Regions from separate parts of the Streptomyces sp. NRRL B-24572 genome, predicted to be linked through region 1. Evidence: riboswitches for the same ligand, from Rfam matches in the RefSeq annotation. Region 1 holds a riboswitch; the other holds the start of a gene.

Region 1 (6,323 bases):
CGATCTTGTGCCGCAGCTGGGTGAGCAGCGCCGTCAGGGCCGGGCTCCCGGAGGCCTGCGCGAGCGTCTCGTGGAACCAGCCGCCGAGCGAGCTCAGGTCCTCGCCCTGACCGCGCCTGGCCCGCTCCTGTCCCAGCCTGACCAGGCCGCGCAGCACTTTGAGGTGCGCCTCGGTGCGCCGCTGCGCGGCCCGCGCGGCCCCCAGCGGTTCGAGCAGCGCCCGCATGTCGAGCAGGTCGGCCGCCTCCTGCTCGGTCGGCTCGGCGACATGGGCGCCCGCGTGGCGGCGGGTGACCACGAAGCCCTCGGACTCCAGGGTGCGCAGCGCCTCGCGGACCGGGACGCGGGAGACCCCGTACCGGCGGGCGAGTTGTTCCTCGGTCAGCCGGCTGCCCCGCTCGTACACGCCGGAGACGATGTCGTCCCGGATCGCCGTGCATACCGAGTGCGCAGGAATGCGCATGTCCGACCTCCGCCTTGGTCCGCGCGAGTCAATTCCGTCGGCGCCTGTTCTGCGCCTGATCTTCGACTCTATTGCAGCAGGCCAGAATTTCCGATGCTCCGGCAGAATCCATGGATATCTTTTGGCCAGCGAAAAGCCCCGGCTCAGTACGAGCCGGGGCTTTTGCGACGCGGTCCGGGGCCGGACCCGACGGGGTCAGACGACGTTGACGCCGCGGGCGCGGAGGTACGCGATCGGGTCGATGTCCGAGCCGTACTCGGGGCTGGTGCGCGCCTCGAAGTGGAGGTGGGGGCCGGTGGAGTTGCCGGTCGAGCCCGAGATGCCTATCTGCTGGCCCGGCTCGACGGTCTGGCCGACGTAGACCCCTATGGAGGAGAGGTGGCCGTACTGGGTGTACGTGCCGTCGTTCATCCGGATGACGATGTTGTTGCCGTACGCGCCGCCCCAGCCGGCCTCGACGACGGTGCCGGAGCCGACGGAGACGACCCGGGTGCCGTAGGCGGCGTGGAAGTCGATGCCGGAGTGGCTGCCGGAGGACCAGAGCGAGCCGCCGGTCTTGTAGCCGGTGGAGACGTACGAGCCGGCGACGGGGAGCTGGAAGGAGGCCAGGCGGCGGCGCTCGGCCTCGCGGGCGGCGCGCTCGCGCTCCACCCGGATCTCCTTGGCGCGGGCCTCGGCCTTGCGCTTCGCCTCGGCCGCGGCCTTCGCCTTGGCGATGGCCTCGACGGCCTCCTGCTCCTGGGCGGCGGCCTGGGCGTTGATCCCGTCGACGAGGGATTCCTCGGCGATGACCTGGGTGAGGCCGGTGTCCTCGGCGGAGCGGTTGTCCGTGTCGGCGGCGAGCGCCGGGGAGGCGAGGGTTCCGATGACGCCGGTGGTGGCGAGCGTCGCGACGCCGGCGATGCCCACGCTGCGGCGCGCCATCCGGCTCGGACCACGATGCTTCCCGGTGGCACGGGTGAACGCCATGTAGAGGCTGATCCTTTCCTTCCTTCTCGCCTACCGGGTTAGCTGACGGGTTCGGAGCAGGAAGGTCTCCTACGAGCCCCTCCGTACGAGACGAAGGCGCCCGATTCACCCCAGGGACTGCGTGTGGGTCCCCGGCTCCCCAGGCTCGCGCCTGACGGGGACTCGGCGATGACTGTCCGATGCCGCGGCTGCGGCACGTGCAACTGACGAACAGCCGCACCGACGCTATGCGGATCGTCTTTCAATCACCAACCAGACACGCCTTTTGTAAGACATGCCACAGGGCAAACGATCACCTTGATCGCAATACGGACAAAGAGGAGGACCCCGACGAACTAGGCCGTCGGGGCCCTCCTGTTGTCGCCTCGGGGCCGGAATCAGCCCGTCACGACGGTCACTTCACCGATGCCGAGCGCACGCACCGGCTCCGCGATCTGCGCCGCGTCGCCGACGAGCACGGTGACGAGCCGGTCCACCGGGAAGGCGCTGACCACGGCGGCCGTCGCCTCGACCGTGCCGGTCTCGGCCAGGCGCGCGTACAACTGGGCCTGGAAGTCGTCCGGGAGGTGCTGCTCCACCTGGTCGGCGAGCGTCCCGGCGACGGAGGCGGCCGTCTCGTACTTGAGGGGCGCCACGCCCACCAGGTTCTGCACGGCCGTCTCGCGCTCGGCGTCGTCAAGGCCCTCGGCGGCGAGGGTGCGCAGCACCTTCCACAGGTCCTCGAGGGCCGGGCCCGTGTTGGGGGTGTCGACGGATCCGCTGATGGCGAGCATCGCGGCGCCGTTCCCCTCGGCGTCCGAGCGGAGCACCTGGCCGAAGGCCCGCACGCCGTACGTGTAGCCCTTCTCCTCGCGCAGGACCCGGTCCAGGCGCGAGGTCAGGGTGCCGCCGAGGCAGTACGTGCCGAGGACCTGGGCCGGCCAGACGCGGTCGTGCCGGTCGGGACCGATCCGGCCGATGAGCAGCTGCGTCTGCACGGCGCCGGGACGGTCCACGATGACGACCCGTCCGGTGTCGTCGGCGGTGATCGGCGGCATCGGGAGCGGCTCGGCCGGCTCGCCGGTCCAGGCGCCCAGCGTCTCGGCGAGCACCTTGTCGAGGTCGACGCCGGTCAGGTCGCCGACGACCACGGCGGTGGCCGTGCCGGGCCGGACGTACGCCTCGTAGAAGGCGCGGACGGCGGCGGCGTCGATCGCGGCGACGGTCTCCTCGGTGCCCTGGCGCGGCCGGGACATCCGGGACTCGGCCGGGAACAGCTCCTTGGAGAGCTGCTTGGCGGCGCGGCGGGCCGGGTTGGCCGTCTCGTGCGGGATCTCGTCGAGACGGTTGCGCACCAGGCGCTCGATCTCGGACTCGTCGAACGCCGGGGCGATCAGGGCCTCGGAGAGCAGGCCGAGCGCCTTGGGCAGCCGGGAGACCGGGACCTCGAGGGAGACCCGTACGCCCGGGTGGTCGGCGTGCGCGTCGAGCGTGGCGCCGCAGCGCTCCAGCTCGGCCGCGAACTCCTCGGCGCTGTGCTGGTCGGTGCCCTCGGAGAGCGCGCGGGCCATGATGGTGGCGACGCCGTCGAGACCGGCGGGCTCGGCGTCCAGCGGGGCCGGCAGGAAGATCTCCACGGCGACGACCTGCTGGCCGGGGCGGTGGCTGGTGAGCACGGTCAGACCGTTGTCCAGCTTTCCCCGGTCCGGGGCCGGGAAGGCCCACGGCTTCGCGGTGCCCGGCCGGGGCTGCGGGTGGAAGTCCATGCTCGTCAAAGACGCGGCGGCGTCGGTCACTGGTCCGCTCCCTCTTCGTGGTCATCGCCGTCGGCGTTCTGCTCGGTCGCCAGGGGCTCGTAGACGAGCACCGCGCGGTTGTCGGGGCGCAGCTTGGCCGCGGCGACCTCCCGCACCTCCTCGGCGGTGATGTCCAGGACGCGGTCGACGGCGGTCAGGGCGAGCTGCGGGTCGCCGAACAGCACGGCGAACCGGCACAGTTCGTCCGCGCGGCCCGCGACCGTGCCGAGCCGGTCCAGCCACTCGCGCTCCAGCTGGGCCTGCGCGCGCTCCATCTCCTCGGGCGTGGGGCCCTCGGCGGCGAACCGGGCGAGCTCCTCGTCGACGGCCGCCTCGATCTGCGGGACCTCGACGCCGCCGGAGGTCTTGACGTCCAGCCAGCCCAGCGAGGGCGCGCCGGCGAGCCGCAGCAGGCCGAAGCCGGCGGCGACGGCCGTACGGTCGCGGCGGACCAGGCGGTTGTGCAGGCGGGAGGACTCCCCACCGCCCAGCACCGTCAGGGCCAGGTCGGCGGCGTCCGCCGCACGCGTGCCGTCGTGCGGCAGCCGGTAGGCGGCCATCAGCGCACGGGCCGGGACCTCCTCCTCGACGACCTCGCGCAGCTGCTCGCCGATGACCTCGGGCAGGTCGCCGGGGCGCGGCTCGGGCTTGCCGTCGTGGGCGGGGATGGAGCCGAAGTACTTCTCGACCCAGGCGAGCGTCTGCACCGGGTCGATGTCGCCGACGACGGACAGCACGGCGTTGTTCGGGGCGTAGTACGTGCGGAAGAAGTTCCGCGCGTCCTCCAGGGTGGCCGCGTCCAGGTCGGCCATGGAGCCGATCGGCGTGTGGTGGTACGGGTGGCCCTCCGGGTAGGCGAGGGCGGTCAGCTTCTCGAAGGCCGTGCCGTACGGCACGTTGTCGTAGCGCTGGCGGCGCTCGTTCTTGACGACGTCCCGCTGGTTCTCCATGGACTCGTCGTCCAGGGCGGCGAGCAGCGAGCCCATGCGGTCGGCCTCCAGCCAGAGCGCGAGCTCCAGCTGGTGCGCGGGCATGGTCTCGAAGTAGTTGGTGCGCTCGAAGCTCGTCGTGCCGTTGAGCGAGCCGCCGGCCCCCTGCACCAGCTCGAAGTGGCCGTTCCCGTGCACCTGCTTCGAGCCCTGGAACATCAGGTGCTCGAAGAGGTGGGCCAGGCCCGTGCGGCCCTTGACCTCGTGACGCGAGCCGACGTCGTACCAGAGGCAGACCGCGGCGACCGGGGTCAGGTGGTCCTCCGAGAGCACCACGCGCAGGCCGTTCGCCAACCGGTGCTCGGTCGCTGTCAGGCCGCCGGAGCCGGCCTCGGCCGTGGCCGTGTGACCCATGGGCATGTACGTCCCTTCGATCGCGATGTGAAAAAGTCCTGCCACTGTATGCAAGCGCGCCGACACCTGGCGAAGTTCCCGACCCTTCGTGATGTCCCTCTTCCGGGTCGCGGTCGGCGTTGTCGGTGGCACGGTCCACAATGGTCCGCGTCAGATCAACCTTGTTGGTGAAGGAGCCGCAGCCGCGATGGCCCGCCGCAGCACGAAGACACCGCCGCCGGACGACGCGTACGAGGAGAGGATCCTCGACATCGACGTGGTCGACGAGATGCAGGGCTCCTTCCTCGAGTACGCGTACTCGGTGATCTACTCGCGCGCCCTCCCCGACGCCCGCGACGGCATGAAGCCCGTCCAGCGCCGCATCGTCTACCAGATGGGCGAGATGGGGCTCCGCCCCGACCGCGGCTTCGTCAAGTGCGCCCGGGTCGTCGGCGAGGTGATGGGCAAGCTCCACCCGCACGGCGACGCGTCGATCTACGACGCGATGGTCCGCATGGCACAGCCCTTCTCCATGCGCCTCCCGCTCGTCGACGGCCACGGCAACTTCGGCTCCCTGGGCAACGACGACCCGCCGGCCGCCATGCGGTACACCGAGTCGCGGATGGCCCCGGCCGCGCTGCTCATGACCGAGTCCATCGACGAGGACACGGTCGACTTCGCGCCGAACTACGACGGCCAGGAGCAGGAGCCGGTCGCGCTCCCCGCCGCCTACCCGAACCTGCTGGTCAACGGCGCGTCCGGAATCGCGGTCGGCATGGCGACCAACATGCCCCCGCACAACCTGGGCGAGGTCATCGCGGCCGCCCGCCACCTGATCCGCTACCCCCACGCCGACCTCGAGGCGCTGATGCGCTTCGTGCCAGGACCCGACCTGCCGACCGGCGGCCGGATCGTCGGCCTCTCCGGCATCAAGGACGCGTACGCGTCGGGCCGCGGCTCCTTCAAGATCCGCGCCACGGCGACCGTGGAGACCGTGACGGCCCGCCGCAAGGGCATCGTCGTCACCGAGCTGCCCTTCACCGTCGGCCCCGAGAAGGTCGTCTCCAAGATCAAGGACCTGGTCGGCTCCAAGAAGCTCCAGGGCATCGCGGACGTCAAGGACCTCACCGACCGCAGCCACGGCCTTCGCCTGGTCATCGAGATCAAGAACGGCTTCGTGCCCGAGGCGGTCCTGGAGCAGCTCTACAAGCTGACGCCGATGGAGGAGTCCTTCGGCATCAACAACGTGGCGCTGGTCGACGGGCAGCCGCTCACCCTCGGCCTCAAGGAGCTCCTGGAGGTCTACCTCGACCACCGCTTCGACGTGGTCCGGCGCCGCTCCGAGTTCCGCCGCACCAAGAAGCGCGACCGGCTCCACCTGGTCGAGGGCCTCCTCGTCGCCCTGCTCGACATCGACGAGGTCATCCGGCTCATCCGGGAGAGCGAGAACTCCGCCCAGGCCAAGGAGCGCCTGATGGAGCGCTTCTCGCTGAGCGAGATCCAGACGCAGTACATCCTGGACACCCCGCTGCGCCGCCTCACCAAGTTCGACCGCATTGAACTGGAGACCGAGCGCGACCGCCTCAACGGCGAGATCGACGAGCTGACCGGGATCCTCGACTCCGACGCGGAGCTGCGCAAGCTGGTCTCGGCGGAGCTGGCCGCGGTCTCCAAGAAGTTCGCCACGGACCGGCGGACGGTCCTCCTCGAGTCGGCGGGCGCGCCCGTCGCGGCCGTGTCCCTGGAGGTCGCGGACGACCCGTGCCGGGTGCTGCTCTCCTCGACGGGCCTGCT
Region 2 (6,323 bases), on a different contig from region 1:
CGTCCGCTACCGGGGCAGCCGCCCTTCGGTGCCCCTCGACGGGCGGACGGTCGTCGTGGTCGACGACGGGCTGGCCACGGGGGCCACGGCACTGGCGGCCTGCCGGGTGGTGCGGGCCCGGGGCGCCGCCCGGATCATCCTCGCGGTCCCGGTGGCACCACGGGGCTGGACGGCCCGCCTCGGCGGCGAGGCCGACGAGACCGTCAGCGTGCACGCGCCGGAGCTGTTCTTCGCGATCGGGCAGTTCTACCGGGACTTCTCGCAGACCCCGGACGCCGAGGTCATCGCCTGCCTGGACCGGAACAGGGCCGGGCGCGCCCCTGTCGTGCAGGACACGGATGTACGGATCCCGGTCACCGACGTCACCCTCGGTGGGCGACTCGCGGTGCCCGAGGGCGCGGGAGGCATCGTCCTCTTCGCCCACGGCAGCGGCAGCAGCCGGCACAGCCCCCGGAACCGGGCGGTCGCCGCGGTGCTCAACCGGGCGGGCCTCGGGACGCTGCTCTTCGACCTGCTGACCGAGGCGGAGGCGACGGACCGGGCCCATGTCTTCGACACCCCGCTGCTCGCCGGGCGGCTCGCCGGGGCCACGGAGTGGCTGGCAGGGCGGTCCGAGAGCGCAGGGCTCCCGCTCGGGTACTTCGGCGCGAGCACGGGCGCGGCCGCCGCGCTGTGGGCGGCGGGCGACCCCGAATCCCCGGTGAGCGCCGTCGTCTCGCGCGGTGGCCGGCCGGACCTCGCGGCCGAGCGCCTGGCCCAGGTGCGCGCCCCGACGCTCCTGGTGGTGGGCGGCGCGGACGCGCTGGTCCTGGACCTCAACCGGCGGGCCCTGGCCCTGCTGCGCTGCGAGAACCGGCTTTCCGTCGTGGGCGGCGCCGGTCACCTCTTCGAGGAGCCGGGCGCCCTGGAGGAGGTGGCGGACCTCGCCACCTCCTGGTTCGCCGAGCACTTCCGGCGTCAGGGCGTCAGTACGCCGAGTTGACGTTGTCGATGGAGCCGTAGCGGTCGGCCGCGTAGTTGCAGGCGGCGGTGATGTTGGCGACCGGGTCGAACAGGTCCATGGACGTGCCGGGCACGTGGTAGGCGAGGAAGGTCGGCTCGATGACCTGGAGCAGGCCCTTCGAGGGGGTGCCGGCGGCGGCGTTGGAGTCCCAGAGGTTGATGGCCTGGGGGTTTCCGGAGGACTCGCGCATGACGTTGCGGAGGATCCCGTCGTAGGAGCCGGGGATGCCGTGCTGGCCCATGATGGCCAGCGACTCCCGGATCCAGCCGTCGAGGTTGTCGGCGTAGTTCGTGGCGGCGACCGGGGCCGCCTTGACGGAGGCGGGGACGGCGGCGACGGCCGGAGCGGCCGCGGCGGCGGAGGCGCCCGTGCCGGTGGCGACGGCGGGGGTGGCCGACCGGCGCTCGGAGCGGCTCGCCCGCTCGGCCGTGGCGGACTTCTCCGTCTTCGCCTGCGTGGGGACGGCCTTCGCGGAATCCCGACGAATCGTCAGTTCGAGACCGGGGTGAATGAGTGACGGGTCGTCACCCACGACGCTCTTGTTGGCGCGGTAAAGGCTCTTCCAGCCTCCCTGAATTCCCTTCTTGTGGGCGATCAGGGAAAGCGAGTCACCGCTGACGACGGTGTACGTGCGGGCGGCGGCCGGGGCGGCGGGTGCCTTGGCCGCGACCGGCGCGGCGGGAGCGGCGAGGGACTGAGCCGCGATCTCCGGGGCGCCGGACACGGGCGCGGCGCCGGCGACGGTCGGGGCGATCAGCGGCAGGGTCAGTGCGGCGCCACCCGTGCCGACCAGGGCGAGGCCGCGGGAGACGTGGCCGCGGCGGGGGCGGCGGTGCTTACCCTGAGCAGGCATGACGGTTTCCTCTCCGGCGCCTGCGGGGTGAGCTGTCGGGTTCGGACGGGAGATGTCCGGCCGCGCGCACGCGGCTGCACCCCGAGCCGTTCCGGATTCCGGGCCGGCGTATTCGTGGGTCCCCCGCTCCTGCCGTCGGGTGAAAAGGGAGGTTTACCGAGCGGCGGCAGGATTGGGCGTTCCGCTCGAATGGAGGTGACCGTAGGCCAGTAATGCGATGGATAACAAGGTGGGTGGACCCCGGATATGGGGGAATGGATCACGGAATTCGGGTAATTCAAGATCGATGTCATCCGGGAAGTGTTGAAATCCCTTGCCCGGTACGGGGCGGGGGGAGGGGGCGCCGAGTGGCGGGATGAGGCGAGTGAGTCGCATCACCCGGAGTGGAATGTCCAAATATGGGAGGTAATTCCGAGGTGGGTAAATGGGGCGGAAATACCTGTGATGAGGTGTTCGAGCGAGGCGACGCTCCCGGTTGGGGTCAAAAGTCGCAAAACCGACATTCATCCTGAAAGATGGAGGGAGTCGACCCAGGAGTCACTCCATGCCTCCCTCCCCCTCCCTGCTCAGCCCCGACACCCTCGACCGCGAGGCGGCCGCCCTCTTCGAGAGCGCCACCTGGCAGCGGATCGTCACGGACTGGACCGCACCCGAGGAGTCGCCGCCGGCGGAGGAGGGCTGGCGGGAACTGCTCAGCGTGCCGGTCGACCGGCTCGTGGCCGACGCCCTCGCCGCCCTGCCGCCGGAGCTCCCCGCCGAGCGCCGGCTCCCCGGCCGGCTCGGAGCCGTACTGCCGGACCGGCTGCACGCCTGGCGCCGCATCGGGCAGGCCGAACTGCGTCCCTCGGTCCACCTCGGCTACGCGCGCCTGGTGCTGACGGAGTGGGGCTGGCAGAACGCCCCGTACAAGCTGCGTGACGCACGCGGGGCCCGCTGCGTCTGCGGTGCCCTCCTCGCCGCCCACCGGCTCGGCTACGGCGGTGCGGACACCATGAACGAGGCGGCCGCCTGGATCATGACCGAGCTCCGGTCGCGCGGGTGGCAGGGGCTGATCGGGCCGTGGAACCGGGCGCCCGGTCGTACGGCCGCCGACGCGGTGGCCCTCCTCGACGCCACGGTCCGCCGCGCCGCGCACGCCGGCCGCTGACACCGTGCCCGCGTGCCGGGCGGCGGCCTTCCGGTCGCCGCCCGGCACGCGGGGAGGTGATCAGCCGCTGACGCTCGGGGCTCCGGTCTCGATGTGGCCGGTGTACCGGCGCGACCAGGTCCCGTCGATGTCGGCCAGGATCGTGAAGTCGTACCAGCCGTCGTTGTAGGCCACCGCGTTGAAGAAGTCCTCGCGGCTGGAGTTCGCCGGCACCGTGTACGTCCACGGGCCGTCCGAGCGGTAGGCGTTCGAGCGGATCGTGAAGGTGACCGGACCGGCCGAGGTGTTGGTCATCTTGAACCAGACGGCCGTCTTGCCCGTCCCCGCGTCGGGCGCGAACCGGGCCGCCACCTCGACGGCCTTGCCCGCCTTGGAGGCGTCCCCGATGAACCGGCGCAGGAAGCGGTTGGGCCCCATCATCGAGATGTCGTACTTCCCGGACCCCGAGCCGAGGCCGATGTTGAAGTAGTCCGTGGCCGTGGTGCCGGGGTCGACGGTGTACTGCCAGGCGGCCGTGTCCCGGTACTGGTGCGGGTGGATCGAGAAGTGCGCCGACCGCTTGGCCTCCGCGCCCTGGTTGGTCATCGAGAACCAGGCCAGGATCTTGCCCGCGGCGCCGAACTCGAAGCGGTCGAGGTTGCCGTTCACCTGGTAGGGCAGGGCGCGCGCCGGGCGGGTGCCGGGCTCCTGCGCGGGCAGCGCGTTGTTCTGGGGGGCCGGGTTCGGCAGCGGGCCGCAGGTGGCCTGCCCGATGACCTTCGCCGTGGAGGGGAGGCCGGAGGGAACCCCGTACACCGGGTTGGCGAAGTCGAAGACCCCGGTCAGATCGCCCGTCACCTTCCGCCGCCAGGCGCTGATGTTGGGACAGGTCGCCGGGGTGCCGAGGGCCGCCGTCCAGGTCTCCATGAAGCGCAGCACCGAGGTGTGGTCGAAGACCTCGGAGCTCACCCAGCCGCCCCGGGTCCACGGGGACATGACAATCATCGGGACGCGGAAGCCCAGGCCGATCGGCACGCCGTCGAGGTACTCGCCCGCGGTGCCCGGAGGGGCGACCGGCGGCGGCACGTGGTCGAAGAAGCCGTCGTTCTCGTCGTAGTTGAGGAACAGCACCGTGGAGTCGAACACCTCGGCGTTCGCGGCCAGCGCGCGGTAGACGAGGTCGACGAAGTGGGCGCCGTCCCCCGGAGGGGCGTACGGGTGCTCGGAGAAGGCCTCGCTCGCGACCACCCACGACACCTGCGGCAGGGTGCCCGCGACGACGTCGGCGCGGATCGCCGCCGCGATGTCGTCCGGCGTCGAGCCGGTCACCTTCGGGACCGAACCCATGCCCCGGTCGTACAGGGGGTCCCCGGGCTTCGCGTCGGTGAACTTCTTGAAGTACGCGAGACCGTTGTCGCCGTAGTTGTCCTGGGCGTTCTGGTAGACCTTCCAGCTCACCCCGGCGCGCTGGAGCGCCTCGGCGTACGACTCCCAGGTGAGGCCCGACTCGTCGCCCCCGTCCTTGCTGGTGCCGTCGATCTTCCCGCTCCACAGAAACGTGCGGTTGGGGCCCGTGGCGCTCAGCGTCGAGCAGAAGTACGCGTCGCAGATCGTGTAGTTGTCGGCGAGCGCGTAGTGGAAGGGGATGTCCCCGCGGTCGAGGTGGCCGAGCGTCCGGATGTTGCCCACGCCCGTGACCCAGTTGTCGAGGCGTCCCTTGTTCCAGGCGGCGTGCTGCGAGGTCCAGCTGTGCGGCAGGTCGCCGTTGCACTGCGCGAGGGTCTCGCCGTCGACGCCGCCGGCGGGCGGGGTGTCGCTGAGCTTCCAGGGGTACTGGCGGCCGCCCCAGTTGGGCTGGTTGAACATGCCCCAGCCGCCGGGCAGATTGCCCGCGGCGCGGTCGCCGAAGCCCCGCACGCCCTTCAGGGTCCCGAAGTAGTGGTCGAAGCTGCGGTTCTCCTGCATGAGGATCACCACGTGCTTCACGTCCGTGATGGTGCCGGTCGCGGTGCTCGTGGCGGCGGACGCCTGGACCGGAGGCAGCGCGGCCCCCGCCATGAGCCCCGCGCCGATCCCGACGAATCCCCTGCGGCTGATGGGAAGCATGCCCCGCCTCTCCTGTCACGGCGTGCCCCGGCGGCACGTCGGAGACATGATGAGGGAGAGGGGCTTAAAGGTATACAGCCGTGCGGTAATTACTGGATGAACGCGCAGAGTCCATGGAGCAAGAGGCTCTCAATTGGTCCATCTTCAGACCAATGCGTCACACGGCTCAGACGGCGAGGACCTTCACTCCGGCCTCGCCGAGCTGCGCGACCGTCTCCGGGGCGATGCCGGTGTCCGTCACGAGCAGGTCGATCCGGTCCAGACCGCAGATCCGTGCGAACGCCCTGCGCCCCATCTTCGAGGAGTCGGTCACCACGACGACCCGGCTCGCCCGTTCTGCGAAGAGCCGGCTGATGCTCGCCTCGTCCTCCTGGTGCGCCATCACGCCGAGCTCCGGGTCGACCCCGTCGACCCCGAGCACCACCACGTCGAGCACGACCTCCTTGAGCACCCCGACCGTCAGCGGGCCCACCAACTCGTACGTCTGGGGCCGGGCGACGCCGCCCGTGGTGACGATCTTGATCTGCGGGCGCACCGCCAGCTCGCCCGCGATGTTGAGGGCGTTGGTGACCACCGTCAGTGCGGGCCCGGCCGGCGCCGCGGCCCCCGGAGCCTCGGCGCGGCCGCTCGCGAACCGCAGCGCGAGCGCCCGCGCGACCTCCGTCGTCGTCGTGCCCCCGTTGAGCCCGACGACCTCGCCGGGCGCGACCAGATCCGCCACCGCCTCCGCGATCCGCCGCTTCTCCGGCGCGTGCCGCGTCGACTTGTAGCGCAGCGGAAGCTCGTACGAGACGCCGTGCACGACCGCCCCGCCCCGCGTCCGCACGAGGAGCTGCTGCTCGGCGAGCTCGTCGAGGTCCCGGCGGATCGTGGCGGCGGAGACGTCGAGCGCGGTCGCCGCCTCCTCCACCTCCAGCTTCCCCGAGGCCGCGAGGAGCTCCAGAAGTGTGTTCCACCGCTCGTGCTTGGACATGGATCCCTCCCTACCGCCGGGGCCGTGCCCGCATGACCACCCCGCTCGTGCGCTCGTCCGATTCTAGCCACCGACGGGCGCGGGATCTGGAAAGAGGATGCATGTTTCTGCTTGAATGGGCGTGTCTTCAAGCATCTTCAGTCATCAATCGCGCACTCTTCTTGCAAGGAGATCGGCATGACCACCACCCGCACCGCCGCGGAGATCGCCTCCCAGCCGGCGACCTGGCGCCAGGCGGCCCGCACCCTGTCCCAGCACGCCG

What was found. A riboswitch is a leader RNA that binds a small molecule or an ion and turns the genes downstream of it on or off. The one in region 1 is predicted to bind cyclic di-AMP.
Positions count from the first base shown of each region.
Region 2: it holds a riboswitch for cyclic di-AMP, as region 1 does, so the genes downstream of both, CCN56_RS04230 (LysM peptidoglycan-binding domain-containing protein) here and CCN56_RS18715 (M23 family metallopeptidase) in region 1, are expected to answer to the same signal.

Region 1 covers NZ_MWIG01000295.1:6,914-13,236, reverse strand. Annotated here, with positions in the region: gene CCN56_RS18720 (GntR family transcriptional regulator) at 1-463, opposite strand, end outside; gene CCN56_RS18715 (M23 family metallopeptidase) at 659-1,432, opposite strand; cyclic di-AMP (ydaO/yuaA leader) riboswitch at 1,445-1,610, opposite strand; gene CCN56_RS18710 (M16 family metallopeptidase) at 1,810-3,177, opposite strand; gene CCN56_RS18705 (pitrilysin family protein) at 3,204-4,556, opposite strand; gene CCN56_RS18700 (DNA topoisomerase (ATP-hydrolyzing) subunit A) at 4,738-6,323, shown strand, end outside.
Region 2 covers NZ_MWIG01000064.1:423-6,745, forward strand. Annotated here, with positions in the region: gene CCN56_RS04225 (phosphoribosyltransferase family protein) at 1-982, shown strand, start outside; gene CCN56_RS04230 (LysM peptidoglycan-binding domain-containing protein) at 966-1,856, opposite strand; cyclic di-AMP (ydaO/yuaA leader) riboswitch at 1,861-2,045, opposite strand; gene CCN56_RS04235 (hypothetical protein) at 2,401-3,003, shown strand; gene CCN56_RS04240 (phosphocholine-specific phospholipase C) at 3,064-5,088, opposite strand; gene CCN56_RS04245 (DeoR/GlpR family DNA-binding transcription regulator) at 5,255-6,061, opposite strand; gene CCN56_RS04250 (SIS domain-containing protein) at 6,239-6,323, shown strand, end outside.